One region of the Cupriavidus sp. DL-D2 genome, then DNA from elsewhere that is predicted to be linked to it. Evidence: predicted binding sites of a transcription regulator. Region 1 holds the regulator's gene; each other region holds the start of a gene.
What was found. The regulator FNR, encoded in region 1, switches genes on or off when oxygen is low (the NO sensors DNR and NnrR bind a similar motif). The targets are predictions, from matches to a motif close to TTGATNNNNATCAA.

Region 1 (3,382 bases):
TGTGTCCGTATGCGCGTTTCCAGAGCGTGATGGTGGACCGCGACACCTTTGTGGTGACCTATGACGTGGGGCGTGGTGAGCCGCGCGGCGGCCGCTCGCGGAAGCTGGATCACCGTGCCGCCGGCCTGGGCGACTGCGTGGACTGCAGCATCTGCGTGCAGGTGTGCCCGACGGGGATCGATATCCGGGACGGCCTCCAGTACGAATGCATTGGATGCGGAGCTTGTATCGACGCCTGCAATCAGGTCATGGACAAGCTGGAGTACCCGCGCGGGCTGATCCGGTACACCTCCGAGAATGCCATGCGATCGGCGTTGTCCATTGCCGAGGCCCGCAAGCGGCTGGTGCGGCCTCGCACCATGATCTACATGGTGATCTGGCTGGCACTGATGGGTGGCTTTGCCGCGTCGCTGGCGATGCGCACGCCGCTGAAGGTCGACATCATTCGAGACCGTGGAGCGCTTGGTCGCGAGGTGGATGGACGCTGGGTCGAGAACGTGTACCGGTTGCAGTTGATCAATGCCACCGAGTCACCAGTGACAATCGATGTGAAGGTAGATGGCTACGATATGAAAGGGCTCACCGTCGAGTATGACCAGACGGCCAGCACTCTAGATCCCACGTCGAACCGGCTGTTGCCAATTCGCATCCGTGTGCCGATCGAAGACGCCAGGCAAGGTACCCACAAGATCGACGTGACGGTCACGGCGGAAACCGAGTCGCAACGCCGGTCGCAGATCCGTCAGAGCACAAGCTTTATCGTTCCCCGCAACTTGTAAGAGGAGATGCAATGGCTCAGCGCCCCCAACAGCCTCCCCATGCCGTTCGACCCTGGTACAAGGAGCCGTGGCCGTGGATCTTGATGGCCGGCCCGATGCTGGCGATGGTGGGTTGTGGTATCACGATCTGGCTGGCCAGCACACATGCGGACGTCCCTGTGCGCGATGCCACCCGCCATGGACTGGTCGTCGAGAAAGCCGATGTCGGAAGCGCCACGGAACAAGGGAGTCATCCATGAGGTTGCGCTGGCTGATGTGGGTACTGTGGCCAGCGTTTCTGATGGGTGGCGCGGCTACGGCGGTAGTGTTTTCCGTTGTCGACCCGGGAGACATCAGTTTCTTCGGCCAACCGGTGGAGGCTTCGAGGCAGGCGATCTACACCGTGGGCTTTCTGCTGGCGTGGCTGTTCTGCGCACTGTCCAGCGGTCTCACGCTTTACACGATGCCGGGCAGGCTCAGCGATACCGATGAACTCGAATAGCAATTTCGCAAAAAAAGCCGCAACAGCGTGATGCTGTGCGGCTCTGGTCTTGCAGCAGGATGGCGCCTAGCAGGAGCGACTATAGACCTGCTTGATGCCAGCCATGTCGATGATCTTCACATGCCGTTGACGAATTTGGATCAGGCCAGCTTCCGCGAACCGGGAGAACAGGCGGCTGACGGTTTCGAGCTTGAGGCCGAGATAGCTGCCGATTTCCTCGCGGCTCATGCGCAGCACGAACTCCGTGGAGGAATAACCGCGTGCGGAGAGGCGCTCGGACATATTGACGAGGAAGGCGGCGAGTCTCTCTTCGGCACGCATCGAGCCAAGCGTGATCAGCATGACCTGGTCCTGCGAGATCTCCTTGCTCATAAGTCGCAGGAACTGACCTTGCAGCGAAGGCAGATGATTCGACAGCGATTGCAGATCGTCGAACCGCACGACGCAGACTTCAGCGTCCTCGAGGGCGGTCGCATCCGATGCATGTTGCATCTCGCCGAGTCCATCGAGGCCGATGACTTCTCCCGGAAGATGGAAGCCGGTAATTTGAGTACGCCCATCCTCCATGGTGACGTGGGTTTTCAGCGTGCCGAAACGAATGGCGTAGACCGCGGAGAGCGGTTCACCCATTCGATACAGCGTTTCGCCCTTGTGGACACGCACGCGCTCCTGCACGAGAGTGTCCATTTTTACGAGGTCCTGCTGCGACATGCCCACGGGCAGGCAGAGTTGGCCCATGGCACACGTGGAGCAGCGTGGCGACATCTCGGTAACGGGGATGGAAGTCAGCAATTGAAGTGCTCGTTTGAATGCGCTTGCAGCGAGGGCGCGATGCATGCATTTTACAGCGTGGAGTGACGCGGAAGCGAGGAACAGTTGCCATTTGGCGTGCTTTTAAGCGTTTTTCTGATTGCCCTGTTTGGCGGTGTGCATTGCGCGGCGATGTGTGGAGGAATTGCTATTGCAGTCGAACAAAATCCGCAGCAAGTGCAACAGACGGTCTCGTTCTTGCACCGTTCTAGACGGCACTGGTGGATGTCGATTTGCGTCATGCATGCGGGCCGGGTGACGACGTACATGTTGCTCGGCGCATTGGCCGGTGCAGTGGGTGCGGCGGCGTGGGCGCACGACTATCTGCCATTGCAGCGATGGCTGTTCGGCGTGGGGAGCCTGTTGCTGATCATGGCCGGATTGTGGTTGCTTTTCGGCTGGCAGATGCGCATGGGTGCCGTGGAACGTTTTGTCGCGCGGATCGCTTCGCACGTCGCCAAGCTCTTGCGGCACGTTCGATCGACTCAGGGGTTGCATGGCGGTCCTGCCGCAGTGCCGTCAGCGATGCACCGATTCGGCATGGGTCTTGTATGGGGTATGGTGCCCTGCGGAATGATCTATAGTGCGCTCGGCTTGGCGCTGCTGGCGGGCAATGCTTCGTCGGGCGCACTCGTCATGGGAGCCTTCGGACTAGGTACTTTGCCGAATCTGCTGGTGATCTCGGGGTTATCCGGTTACCTGCGGCAGTGGTCGCGCAAGCGGTGGGTTCGCACCGTTTCAGCTTTGCTCGTGGCGGGTTTCGGGTTGCTGGGGGTGGCCCGCGCCGTATGGCTTCCGGAGACCCTTGCGCACGCCGGATTCTGCGTGGTGTTCTGAATCGGCCACAGCCCCGGGTTGCGGTATCCGGCGGTAATGCCATACAATCGCGAGAACCACGGTATCGCGCCGCGTCATGCACGAGGCGTCGCCGGGGCGGTTTCTCTCATCAGGGATGCCCGCCCAGGGTTTCTGGCCATGCTGTTGCATGCCGGAACCATCCCCACAGTCCATCCGGTTCAAAAGATCTGGTTAAAAGGCCGACGGCGGTGTGGAAGGTGACGCCGGGTCAGGGCGAAGTTTCCTGAGCCGATATCCGATTGTTTCTTGCCGTCTTGGTCATGCGTTGGCCCAGGCGAATGTCCGCCCCGAAGGGGAGGCGCGACGCAAGAGGTCCGTCGACCGGTGATGGCTGCCGGCCCTGGACGATCTCCTGCCGGACAGTCCCGGCAATTCGATGCAAAGAACGAGGTGCACGGCGGCGCTGAAACCAGCGTGGACCGTCTGCGCGACGAGATGGCGATGGCATTGGCCT
Region 2 (3,382 bases), on a different contig from region 1:
CAACGGCACGCAGGAAGTGGCCGGACTCGGCGTGGTGGGCCACCAGCCGCTGCTGAAGCCGGGCGAGCACTTCGAATATTCGAGTTGGGCCACGATCTCGACGCCAGTCGGATCGATGAAGGGCGACTACTTCTGCGTGGCCGAGGACGGCCACCGCTTCGAGGTGCCGATTCCCGAATTCGCCCTGGTGCTGCCGCGCATGCTCCATTGAGCGATATGGCCTGACACGAAAACGCGCCGGAACCTAAGCGTCCGGTGTGCGGTCTGCTTCCTTCGGTGCCGGCTGTCCTGTCTGGCTGGCACGCGAAGGGTGGTCATCCGGTGCGCGCGTGGGGCGGGGATTCTTCTTCGCCGTGCCCATCGTCCAGACCACGATGAAGATCAGCAGGAACAGCGCCACGCCGGCCTCGGCGGCCAGCAGCAGGGTGGGGTGGTTTTCGAAGAACTGGCTCATCGCTTGGTTGGAGACTCCGGGGGGCGCTTCGGAAGGTACTCGGGGACAGTCGACGGATCGGCTTGAGATTGTAGGACATGCGGGGTGAAAGGCTGGCGCGAGCGTGAGAACGAAGGCGCGCCGCAGCCCATTGCCCGCCACGCGGAACAAACAAACACGATGGCATATCAGCTTTCCCTGCGCGGCATCCGCGCGACTGCAAACGACCGGCTGGCGCTGCTGGCCTCGGTACTCGGCGCCGCGCTGCTGGCTGGCTGCATGAGTGGTCCGCCGCCGCGCATCCTGCCGCCGGGCGGCACGACCACGCCGCCTCCCACGTCACCGACGGCCGGACGTTTGCAACCGGCAAGCTGGGCCGAGATCGGCGGCTGGAGCCAGGACGATGTGCGCGCCGCGTGGCCGGCGCTGCAGGCCAGTTGCCAGGTGCTGAAGAAGAAGCCGGAATGGACCCGCGTCTGCGCGGTGGGCATGATGGTCGATGCCGGAGACCTGCCGGCCATGCGCAGCTACTTCGAGAACCATTTCCAGCCCTATCGCGTGATCAATGTCGATGGCACCGATAGCGGCCTGATTACCGGCTACTACGAACCCATCCTGCACGGATCGCGCACGCGCCAGGGCGCCTACCAGGTGCCGCTGTACCGGCGCCCGGTCCAACTCGGCAAGGGCACGCTGCCCGCACGCGGCGAACTGCTGCAGAACCCGGCGATGCGCGGCAGCGAACTGGTCTACGTGGACGATGCGGTGGAAGCCGCTTTCCTGCAGATTCAGGGCTCGGGCCGCATCCGGCTGGCCGACGGCAAGATCATGCGTGTCGGGTACGGCGGCACCAACGACCAGCCGTTCCGCTCGTTCGGCAAGTGGTTGCTCGACCGGGGCGAGATCACACCTTCGCAGGCAACGATGCAGGGCATCAAGGCTTGGGCGAAAGCCAACCCGGCGCGTGTCGAGGAAATGCTGAACGTGAACCCGCGTTTCGTGTTCTTCCGCGAACTGCCGCCCAACAACGACGGCCCGGTGGGCGCGCTAGGCGTGCCGCTGACCGCCGAACGCTCGATCGCCGTGGACCCGGCCACGATTCCGCTAGGCGTGCCGGTGTTCCTGTCCACCACGCGCCCGCTCTCCACCGAGCCGATCCAGCGCCTGATGTTCGCCCAGGACACCGGCTCCGCGATCAAGGGCGGCGTCCGCGCCGACTTCTTCTGGGGCGCCGGCGACGCCGCCGGCGAAACCGCCGGCCGCATGAAGCAGGGCGGCAAGATGTGGGTGCTGATGCCGCGGGGCTGACGTCGCTCTCTCGCGGACCCTTTGTTTTCTCCCCTCTCCCGCTTGCGGGAGAGGGGCGGGGGAGAGGGCAAGCGGTGCAATTTGCGACAAGTCAGCAAGCAGACCCTCCGACCCACGGCCCCCACACCCCCCCCCCCCGGGGGGGCCGGGGGGGGGGGGAGTGCCAACGCGGTGCAATTTGCGACAAGTCAGCAAGCAGACCCTCCGACCCTCTCCCCCAACCCCTCTCCCACTCCGCAGGAGAGGGGAGCCAAAAACCCCTCGGTATCCGAAGCTCTTTCGGACCAAAAACCCCCGCCGCTAACGTTCTCCGCTGAACTCCCACCCGACCTATCGGGCAGTTGATTGCCATCAATCCCGCTTTCTCGCTTTATCCCGATGATGGGCGCATCGGACGTGTTGACCACGCCAATGCTTTTCCCACCCTCGCAAGAGAAGAATCATGAAGGCGAAGAGATGGAGGTTCCCCGCGCTGGCGGCGTTGCCGCTGGCCCTATGGATCGGCCAGGGTCATGCGGCATCCCCGCCGACGTTGACGGCCGGCGAGTTCGACACGGCCCGACAGATTTACTTCGAGCGATGTGCTGGTTGCCACGGTGTGCTGCGCCGCGGCGCCACGGGCAAGGCGCTGACGCCGGACATCACGGTGGCGCGCGGCACGGAATACCTGAAGACGTTTATCAAGTACGGCAGTCCGGCCGGCATGCCGAACTGGGGCACCTCGGGTGACCTGTCCGATGCCGACGTGGACCTGATGGCACGCTACGTCCAGTTGGAGCCACCGACCCCGCCGGAATTTTCCCTCGCGGATATCGAGAAATCGCGCAAGGACATCATGCCGGTGGGCAAGCGGCCCACGCGCAAGATGAACAGCTACAACCTGGAGAATCTGTTCTCGGTCACGCTGCGCGATGCCGGGGAAGTGGCCCTGATCGACGGCGACAGCAAGCAGATCATCAACATCATCAAGACCGGCTACGCGGTGCATATCTCGCGGATGTCGGCGTCAGGGCGCTACCTGTACGTGATCGGACGCGATGCGCGCCTGAACCTGATCGATCTCTGGTTGCCCAGGCCCGACAACGTGGCCGAGGTGAAGATCGGGATGGAGGCGCGTTCCGTCGAGACTTCCAAGTACAAGGGTTACGAAGACAAGTACGCCGTGGCGGGCGCCTACTGGCCGCCGCAGTACGTGATCATGGAAGGCGAGACGCTCAAGCCGCTCAAGGTGGTGTCCACACGCGGCATGACCGTGGACAACGAATATCACCCCGAGCCGCGCGTGGCGTCCATCGTTGCCAGCCACTTCCATCCGGAGTTCGTCATCAATGCCAAGGAGACCGGCAAGATCCTGATGGTGAACTACGCGGACCTGGAGAACCTCAAGACCACGACCATCGACGCGGCGAAGTTCCTCCACGACGGCGGCTTCGATTCCACGGGGCGGTACTTCCTGGTGGCCGCCAACGCCTCGGACAAGATCGCCGTGGTCGATACCAAGGAGGATCGCCTGGCCGCGCTGGTCGACGTGGGCAAGACGCCACACCCCGGACGGGGCGCCAACTTCATCCATCCGACCTTTGGGCCGGTCTGGGCCACGAGCCATCTTGGCGACGAGACGATCAGCCTGATCGGCACCGA
Region 3 (3,382 bases), on a different contig from region 1:
GTATCGCACGATTTGCGCACGCCGCTGACGCGCATGAGCCTGCGCATCGAACGCATCGAAAGCAATGACGTGCGATATCGCTTGCGTCAGGATCTGACCGAGATGAACGGGCTGATCGATGCCACGTTGTACTACTTGCGCGAGCGCGATGGTGCGACGGGTCCGCGTCAGCGCGTGGATGTGCAGGCGCTGGTGCAGGCAGTGGTCGACGATGCGCAGGAGATCGGGCAGGACGTGCGACTCTCGGGCGAGGCCGCGCCGATGCTCGCCTATCCCGCAGAACTGCGCCGCGCGGTGGTGAACCTCGTGGAGAATGCGCATCGCTATGGCGGCGCCGCGCATATCGTGCTGGCCGATAGTCCGGAACGGGTCACGATCGACGTGTGCGATAACGGTCCCGGCATTCCACCCGCCGAGTTGTCGCGCGTGCTCGAACCGTTCTATCGCGTGGAATCGTCACGCAGCCGCGCCACGGGCGGCGTGGGCATGGGGCTGTCGATCGCGCACGACATCGTGACCCGCCACGGCGGCGAGTTGAAGTTGTCGAACCGGACCGAAGGCGGCCTGCGTGTCAGCATCACGCTGCCGCGCGTATAACGCAGCAGCGGGAAATCATCAGGCCCGCTGCGGCAGGCCGCTCTTGCCGATGGCCGCGAGTTGCACGTATTGCGAGCCACGCAGCCCGCGCGTGAAATCGAGCGTGAAGTCGCCCACGTCGATACGTGCCTGCAAGGCGCGTCGCAACTCGGCCGGGCCCGGTGCTTTCATACCCGTGGCGGCGCGCGTCAGCCACGCGGCGCCGATGTATCCCGCGAGCGTGGCAGGCGAGGGCGGCTCGTCGAGATACTGCTTCATGCGCGCGACGTGCTCCTTGACCACACGCAGCGTGGATTCCTGCGGCCCCGGCGCGATCTGCGTTACCACCATGCCGCCGGCGTAGCTAGCGCCCAGAATCTCGCGCGCGGATGACGGGCTGACCGCAGACAATCCCACCAGAAAGCCAAACCAGTTCTGCGCGGCGAGCGCGCGGCCAAGGCTGCCGTACGCGAGGGTATCGCCCGCCACGATCACCGCGCCGGGACGTGCGGCGGCGATGCGGCGCGCGCTGTCCTCGATGTTGCTACCCAGCGGCACCGCGCGCGTGGCGATGTCTTTCTCCAGGCGTGCCAGCCACGGCGTACCGGTGCCCAAGGCACCGGCCGCGAAGTCCGGCGACACGGCCAGTGCGATGTTGCGCAATCCGTAACTGTGCAACTGGCGCACGGCGGCATCGACCTCGGCCTGATAGTCGGCGCGTGTGAACCAGATGTTCTCGGCGGTCATGGCCAGTCCGGACAACGGCGCAACGAGTTGCACGCCGCGCCGCGTCAGTTCCGAGGCATTCGCCAGCGATGGCAACAGGGCGTCTCCTGTGCCGAACAGCACGTCCGCACGTTCGTTATCGGCCAATGCCACGGCTTGCGCGATGGCATGGCGCGGATTCGGATCGGCATCCCGGATGACATGCACGATGCGTGGCGCGCCCGGTGTCGCCGCGGCATTGAACGCATCGAACAGGACCTTGGCCCCGGCCAGGTAGTCACGCGCGAGATCGGCCTGCGGTCCGATACGATCGACCAGATGCCCGACCACCAGTTGGCGCCTTGCCACGGGTGTGGCGGGTTGCGCCATTGCATTGGGCAGCAGGGCTGCGGTGGACAACGCGCCAAGTGCGAGTAAGGTGCGACGCCGGCCCGTGATCGCTGGTTCGGGTTCGGGCGGGCGCGACGACATCGACTGCGGCAAGGCTGGGCGCATGGCAGCGGGAGCAAAGGAGAGTGGGGGATGGGCTACGAGACATCGAGGCCGGGGCCGAGACTATCGGCCGTTGATGACGCTTGCGTGACTTTTTCCCGACAGAAGCCCCCACCTATTCGGGGGTGGCCGGCGCAGCAGGTCCGTTGTCTTGATTGGCGTCAAAGTTGATAGGGATTGGCGGGCATAGCATCGGTCGGTTAGCCGTGCCTTTACCGAGAACTCGAAAATGTCCGCCCCCACCTCTGCCTCAAACTCCACCAGTCATTCCAACAGCACGGCCTTCGATCGTCGCGCGCTTGCCGACTTCCGCAGCCTGGCCGGGCGCATCGACGGCAACGGTCCCCGCTATACCTCGTATCCCACCGCTGACCGCTTCCATGCTGAAGTGGGTGACGCTGGCTATCTGCGCGCGCTCGACGCCTGCCGCGCCGATGCTCCCGCGCCGTTGTCGCTATATCTGCACATCCCGTTCTGCGAGAACATCTGCTACTACTGCGGCTGCAACAAGATCATCACGAAGGATCACAGCCGCAGCGCACGCTACGTGGACTACCTGGCGCGCGAGATGGCGATGGTGGCGGCACATCTCGGCGAACGACGCGGGGTGATGCAGTCGCACTGGGGCGGCGGCACGCCGACCTTCCTCGATCCTGCCGAAATGCGCGCCGTGATGGCTGCCTTGCATCGACACTTCGAACTGCTGCCCGAAGGCGAGCACTCGATCGAAATCGATCCGCGCCGTGTGACAGACGACCGCATGGCGCTGCTCGCGGAACTGGGGTTCAACCGCATCAGTCTTGGGGTGCAGGATTTCGATCCCGAAGTGCAGCAGGCCATCCATCGGGTGCAGTCTTTCGAGGAAACGCGCGATGTGGTGCTGGCGGCGCGGCGGTTGGGATTCCAGTCTGTCAGCATGGACCTGATCTATGGGCTGCCACACCAGACCACCGCGCGCTTCAACGCCACGGTGGATCGCACCCTCGAGCTGCGCCCCGACCGGCTGTCCGTTTACAGCTACGCGCATCTGCCACATGTATTCAAACCGCAACGCCGTATTGACCAAAATGCACTGCCGCCAGCCGGCGAAAAGCTCGATATCCTCGTCTCGACCATCGAACTCCTGACCGCAGCCGGCTACGTCTATATCGGCATGGACCATTTCGCGTTGCCCGGAGATGACCTCGCCGTCGCGCAGCGGGAAGGGCGGCTGCAGCGCAATTTCCAGGGCTACGCCACGCACGCGGGCTATGACCAGCTTGGGCTCGGTGTGTCGGCCATCGGTGCGGTGGCGGGGCACTACGTGCAGAATGCCCGGACCACCGACGACTACTACGCCGCGCTGGACGCGGGCCGCCTGCCGATCGTGCGCGGCTTCGAGACGTCGGCCGAGGACCATCTGCGCCGCAAGATCATCGGCGCGCTGATGTGCAACGGCACGCTCGACATTGCCGCAATCGAGGCCGAGCACGATATCGACTTCGCCACCAAGTTCGCAGTCGAGTTGGCCGAACTCGACCGATTGGCCGTGGAGAACCTGGTGCGCCGCACATCGGACCGTATCGACATCACCACACTGGGCCGTCTG
Region 4 (3,382 bases), on a different contig from region 1:
TGGCCGTGATGGCTGGCGCGGACCGCGTGGAAGGCTGCCTCTTCGGCAACGGCGAGCGCACCGGCAACGTGGATCTCGTCACGCTGGGGCTGAACCTCTACACGCAGGGCGTGGATCCCGAACTGGATTTTTCCGATATCGACGAAGTCAGGCAGTGCGTGGAGCATTGCAACCAGCTGCCCGTGCATCCGCGTCATCCGTATGTTGGCGACCTCGTCTTTACGGCATTCTCCGGCTCGCACCAGGACGCCATCCGCAAGGGCTTTGCGCAGCAGAAGCCCGACGCGATCTGGGAAGTGCCCTACCTCCCTATCGACCCGGCCGATCTGGGCCGCAGCTACGACGCGGTGATCCGCGTGAACAGCCAGTCGGGCAAGGGCGGCATGGCGTATCTGCTGGAACAGGTGCATGGCATCTTCATGCCGCGCCGGCTGCAGATCGAGTTCAGCCGCGCGGTGCAGGTCATGACCGACGAGACGGGCCTGGAGGCCAGCGCCGAGGATCTCTACGCGCTGTTCCGCCGCGAATACCTCGATGTGGATGCGCCGATTCGCCACGTCTCGCATCGCATGGTATCGAACGGCGACAGCGTGGAGATCGAGATGGAGCTGGTACGCGACGGCCAGCCCGTACGCGTGCGCGGCGCGGGCAACGGCCCGATCGATGCGGCCGTGGATGCCTTCTCGCGCGGCCTGGGCATCGCGGTGCGCGTGATGGACTATCACGAGCACGCCATGACCACCGGCGCCAACGCCAATGCGGCCTGCTATGTGGAAGTACGCGTGGGCGATTCGCCGACGGGGTTCGGCGCAGGCGTGGATACCAGCATCGTCACGGCATCGCTGAAGGCGGTGATCTCCGGCGTCAACCGACACCTCGCTGCGCGTGACGGCGGGCAGGCGAAGGCCGCCTGACGGGGCGCAGTCTCTCTGCAGACCAGGAATCGGACTCGGAAGAATCCGATAACGTCATGAGAAAAACGGTGTGCCCTGCCCCCACAGGGCACACCAGCAAAGACGTCCTTGCGGACGCCCACGACATGCGCGGTGCACAAACCACGTGCGCACAGCGTACGGGTGGGCGTCGGCGGACGCCACGAATAAAACCGCATGTAAATAGAAGCATCGGGGCACAAGCGCAAGCCCCTGACGATTGAATGAGCGGGCGGTGTCGCGTGTTGGCGACGCATACGCGCCCCGGACCTATCGGCTGCACACCAATTGTTTTGGGTCAAAGTCCGACGGATTGGCAGCGGACACACTGGTCGCACTTTTTCGATGTTAAGTGCCCAGACCCCATGACTACTATCACCACTCCCCGCCGCAAGACTGTCGCTTCCTCGATCTGCATGGCGCTCGCTGCCGCCACCATCGGCACGCTGTCCGCACCCGCCTTTGCCGCCGATGAAGGCCAGAGCAACTGGATGGTCCGCCTGCGCGGCACCTACCTGGACATGTCGAACAAGTCGGACCCGGTCGGCGGCGTGGGCGCCTCGGACCGCATCCACGTCAACAACAAGTGGATTCCGGAAGTCGACATCACGTACTTCATCGTGCCGCACATCGCCGCCGAACTTGTGCTGACGTACCCGCAGAAGCAGAACGTGAGCCTCGATGGCGCGAAGATCGGCACGTTCAAGCATCTGCCGCCGAGCCTGCTGCTGCAATATCACTTCCTGCCGAACGGCACGTTCCGTCCGTACGTCGGTGCCGGCGTCAACGTGACCCGCATCTACGGTGCGGACCTGGCAGGTGGCACGCTGGGCCTCGACCGCTGGAGCGTGGGTCCTGCGCTGCAGATCGGCATGGACTACAAGATCAACAAGAACTGGTTCCTGAACGTGGACGCCAAGAAGGTCTGGATCTCCAGCAACGTCTACTCTGGCTCGACCAAGGTCTCGACCGTCAACCTCGATCCGTGGCTGTTCAGCGCGGGCGTCGGCTACCGCTTCTGATTCTCCTCGCTTGTACCTTTGCAGCACCTGGAAGGGTTGTCTATCCGGCGCCCTCTCCGCCTCCCTGCGCGCGGCAATCCCGCGCGCTTTTTTATTTCTGGGGAGGCGGTAAAGAAAGGCGGAGTTGCGCGATCCTTTAGCGGAACGCCGGTTCGTCGAAGCTGCGCAGTTTGCGCGAATGGAGTTGCTCCACGCCGTTCTCGCGCAGGATGCGGATCGCTTCCAGGCCGATGGTCATATGCTGACTGACCCGCTGCCGATAGAAGGCGTTGGCCATGCCGCGCAGTTTCAGCTCGCCGTGCAGCGGCTTGTCCGAAACACACAGCAACGTGCCGTACGGCACCCGCAGGCGGAAGCCATTGGCCGCCACCGCCGCGCTTTCCATATCGATGGCGATGGCCCGTGACTGGTTGAACCGGGCATAGAGCGCCTTCGATTTCAGTTCCCAGTTGCGGTCGTCGGTCGATACCACGGTGCCGGTCCGCATACGCGTCTTCATTTCCGTGCCCGACAAACCCGTCACGCGTGCCACCGCTTCCTGTAGCGCTACCTGGATTTCGGCAATCGGCGGCACTGGGACCCATGGCGGCAGGTCGTGGTCGAGCACATGATCGTCGCGCACGTAGGCGTGGGCCAGCACGTAGTCGCCAAGCTGCTGCGAGCGTCGCAACCCGCCGCAGTGGCCCACCATCAACCAGCAGTGGGGACGCAGGACCGCGAGATGATCCGTCATGGTCTTGGCGTTAGACGGACCCACTCCGATATTCACGAGCGTCACGCCCAGCCCATCTTCGCGCACCAGATGGTAAGCGGGCATCTGCGGCAGGGCACGTGGGCGCGTGGCTTCCTCGGGCTCCGCGGCACCCAGTTCCTGCACGATATCGCCGGGCTCGACGAACCGCACGTAGCCATCGCCACCGCCGTCGGCCATCAGGCCCCGGCCCAGTGCGACGAACTCGTCGACGTAGCGCTGGTAGTTCGTGAACAGCACGAAACGCTGGAAGTGTTGCGGCGCCGTACCCGTGTAGTGGTACAGCCGCTGCAGCGCCAGATCCACGCGCTCGGCGGAGAACAGTGACAGCGGCCAGGCCTCGCCCGGCGTAGGCTCGTACGTGCCGTTGGCAATCGAATCGTCGATGCGGCTCAGCTCGGGCAGCACGAAGGATGCCTCCAGCTCGCGCGCCTGGGTGTAGCTGATGTCCGTGGTCGAGGCCTCGATCACGAACGGCAGCGGGATGGGCTGCCGGGATAGCCCCACCACCACCGGCACGCGGTGATAGCGCATCAGGCGCTCGATCTGGTCTCGGTAGTAGTCGCACAGCAGGTCGGGACGCGTCACCGTGGTGCCATAGACGCCGGGGTACGCCACCGTACCCCAGGAAGGCCGGCTGTCGGTGACCATCGTTTCCAGATTGACCGAGATGCCGA

Region 2: ABDB81_RS14800 (nitrite reductase) is a predicted target of FNR. The motif match lies at 2,083-2,096, and genes of this name have one in related genera.
Region 3: hemN (oxygen-independent coproporphyrinogen III oxidase) is a predicted target of FNR. The motif match lies at 1,946-1,959, and genes of this name have one in related genera.
Region 4: ABDB81_RS14230 (OmpW family outer membrane protein) is a predicted target of FNR. The motif match lies at 1,221-1,234, and genes of this name have one in related genera.

The regions. Positions count from the first base shown of each region.
Region 1 covers NZ_JBDKXK010000069.1:37,238-40,619, reverse strand. Annotated here, with positions in the region: gene ccoG (cytochrome c oxidase accessory protein CcoG) at 1-779, shown strand, start outside; gene ABDB81_RS26125 (FixH family protein) at 791-1,018, shown strand; gene ABDB81_RS26120 (hypothetical protein) at 1,015-1,260, shown strand; gene fnr (fumarate/nitrate reduction transcriptional regulator Fnr) at 1,327-2,052, opposite strand; gene ABDB81_RS26110 (sulfite exporter TauE/SafE family protein) at 2,137-2,907, shown strand.
Region 2 covers NZ_JBDKXK010000023.1:16,053-19,434, reverse strand. Annotated here, with positions in the region: gene apaG (Co2+/Mg2+ efflux protein ApaG) at 1-211, shown strand, start outside; gene ABDB81_RS14810 (hypothetical protein) at 245-454, opposite strand; gene ABDB81_RS14805 (MltA domain-containing protein) at 614-1,741, shown strand; gene ABDB81_RS14800 (nitrite reductase) at 2,184-3,382, shown strand, end outside.
Region 3 covers NZ_JBDKXK010000036.1:54,689-58,070, forward strand. Annotated here, with positions in the region: gene ABDB81_RS19220 (ATP-binding protein) at 1-597, shown strand, start outside; gene ABDB81_RS19225 (ABC transporter substrate-binding protein) at 616-1,773, opposite strand; gene hemN (oxygen-independent coproporphyrinogen III oxidase) at 2,024-3,382, shown strand, end outside.
Region 4 covers NZ_JBDKXK010000021.1:59,747-63,128, forward strand. Annotated here, with positions in the region: gene leuA (2-isopropylmalate synthase) at 1-914, shown strand, start outside; gene ABDB81_RS14230 (OmpW family outer membrane protein) at 1,349-1,954, shown strand; gene ABDB81_RS14235 (AMP nucleosidase) at 2,091-3,382, opposite strand, start outside.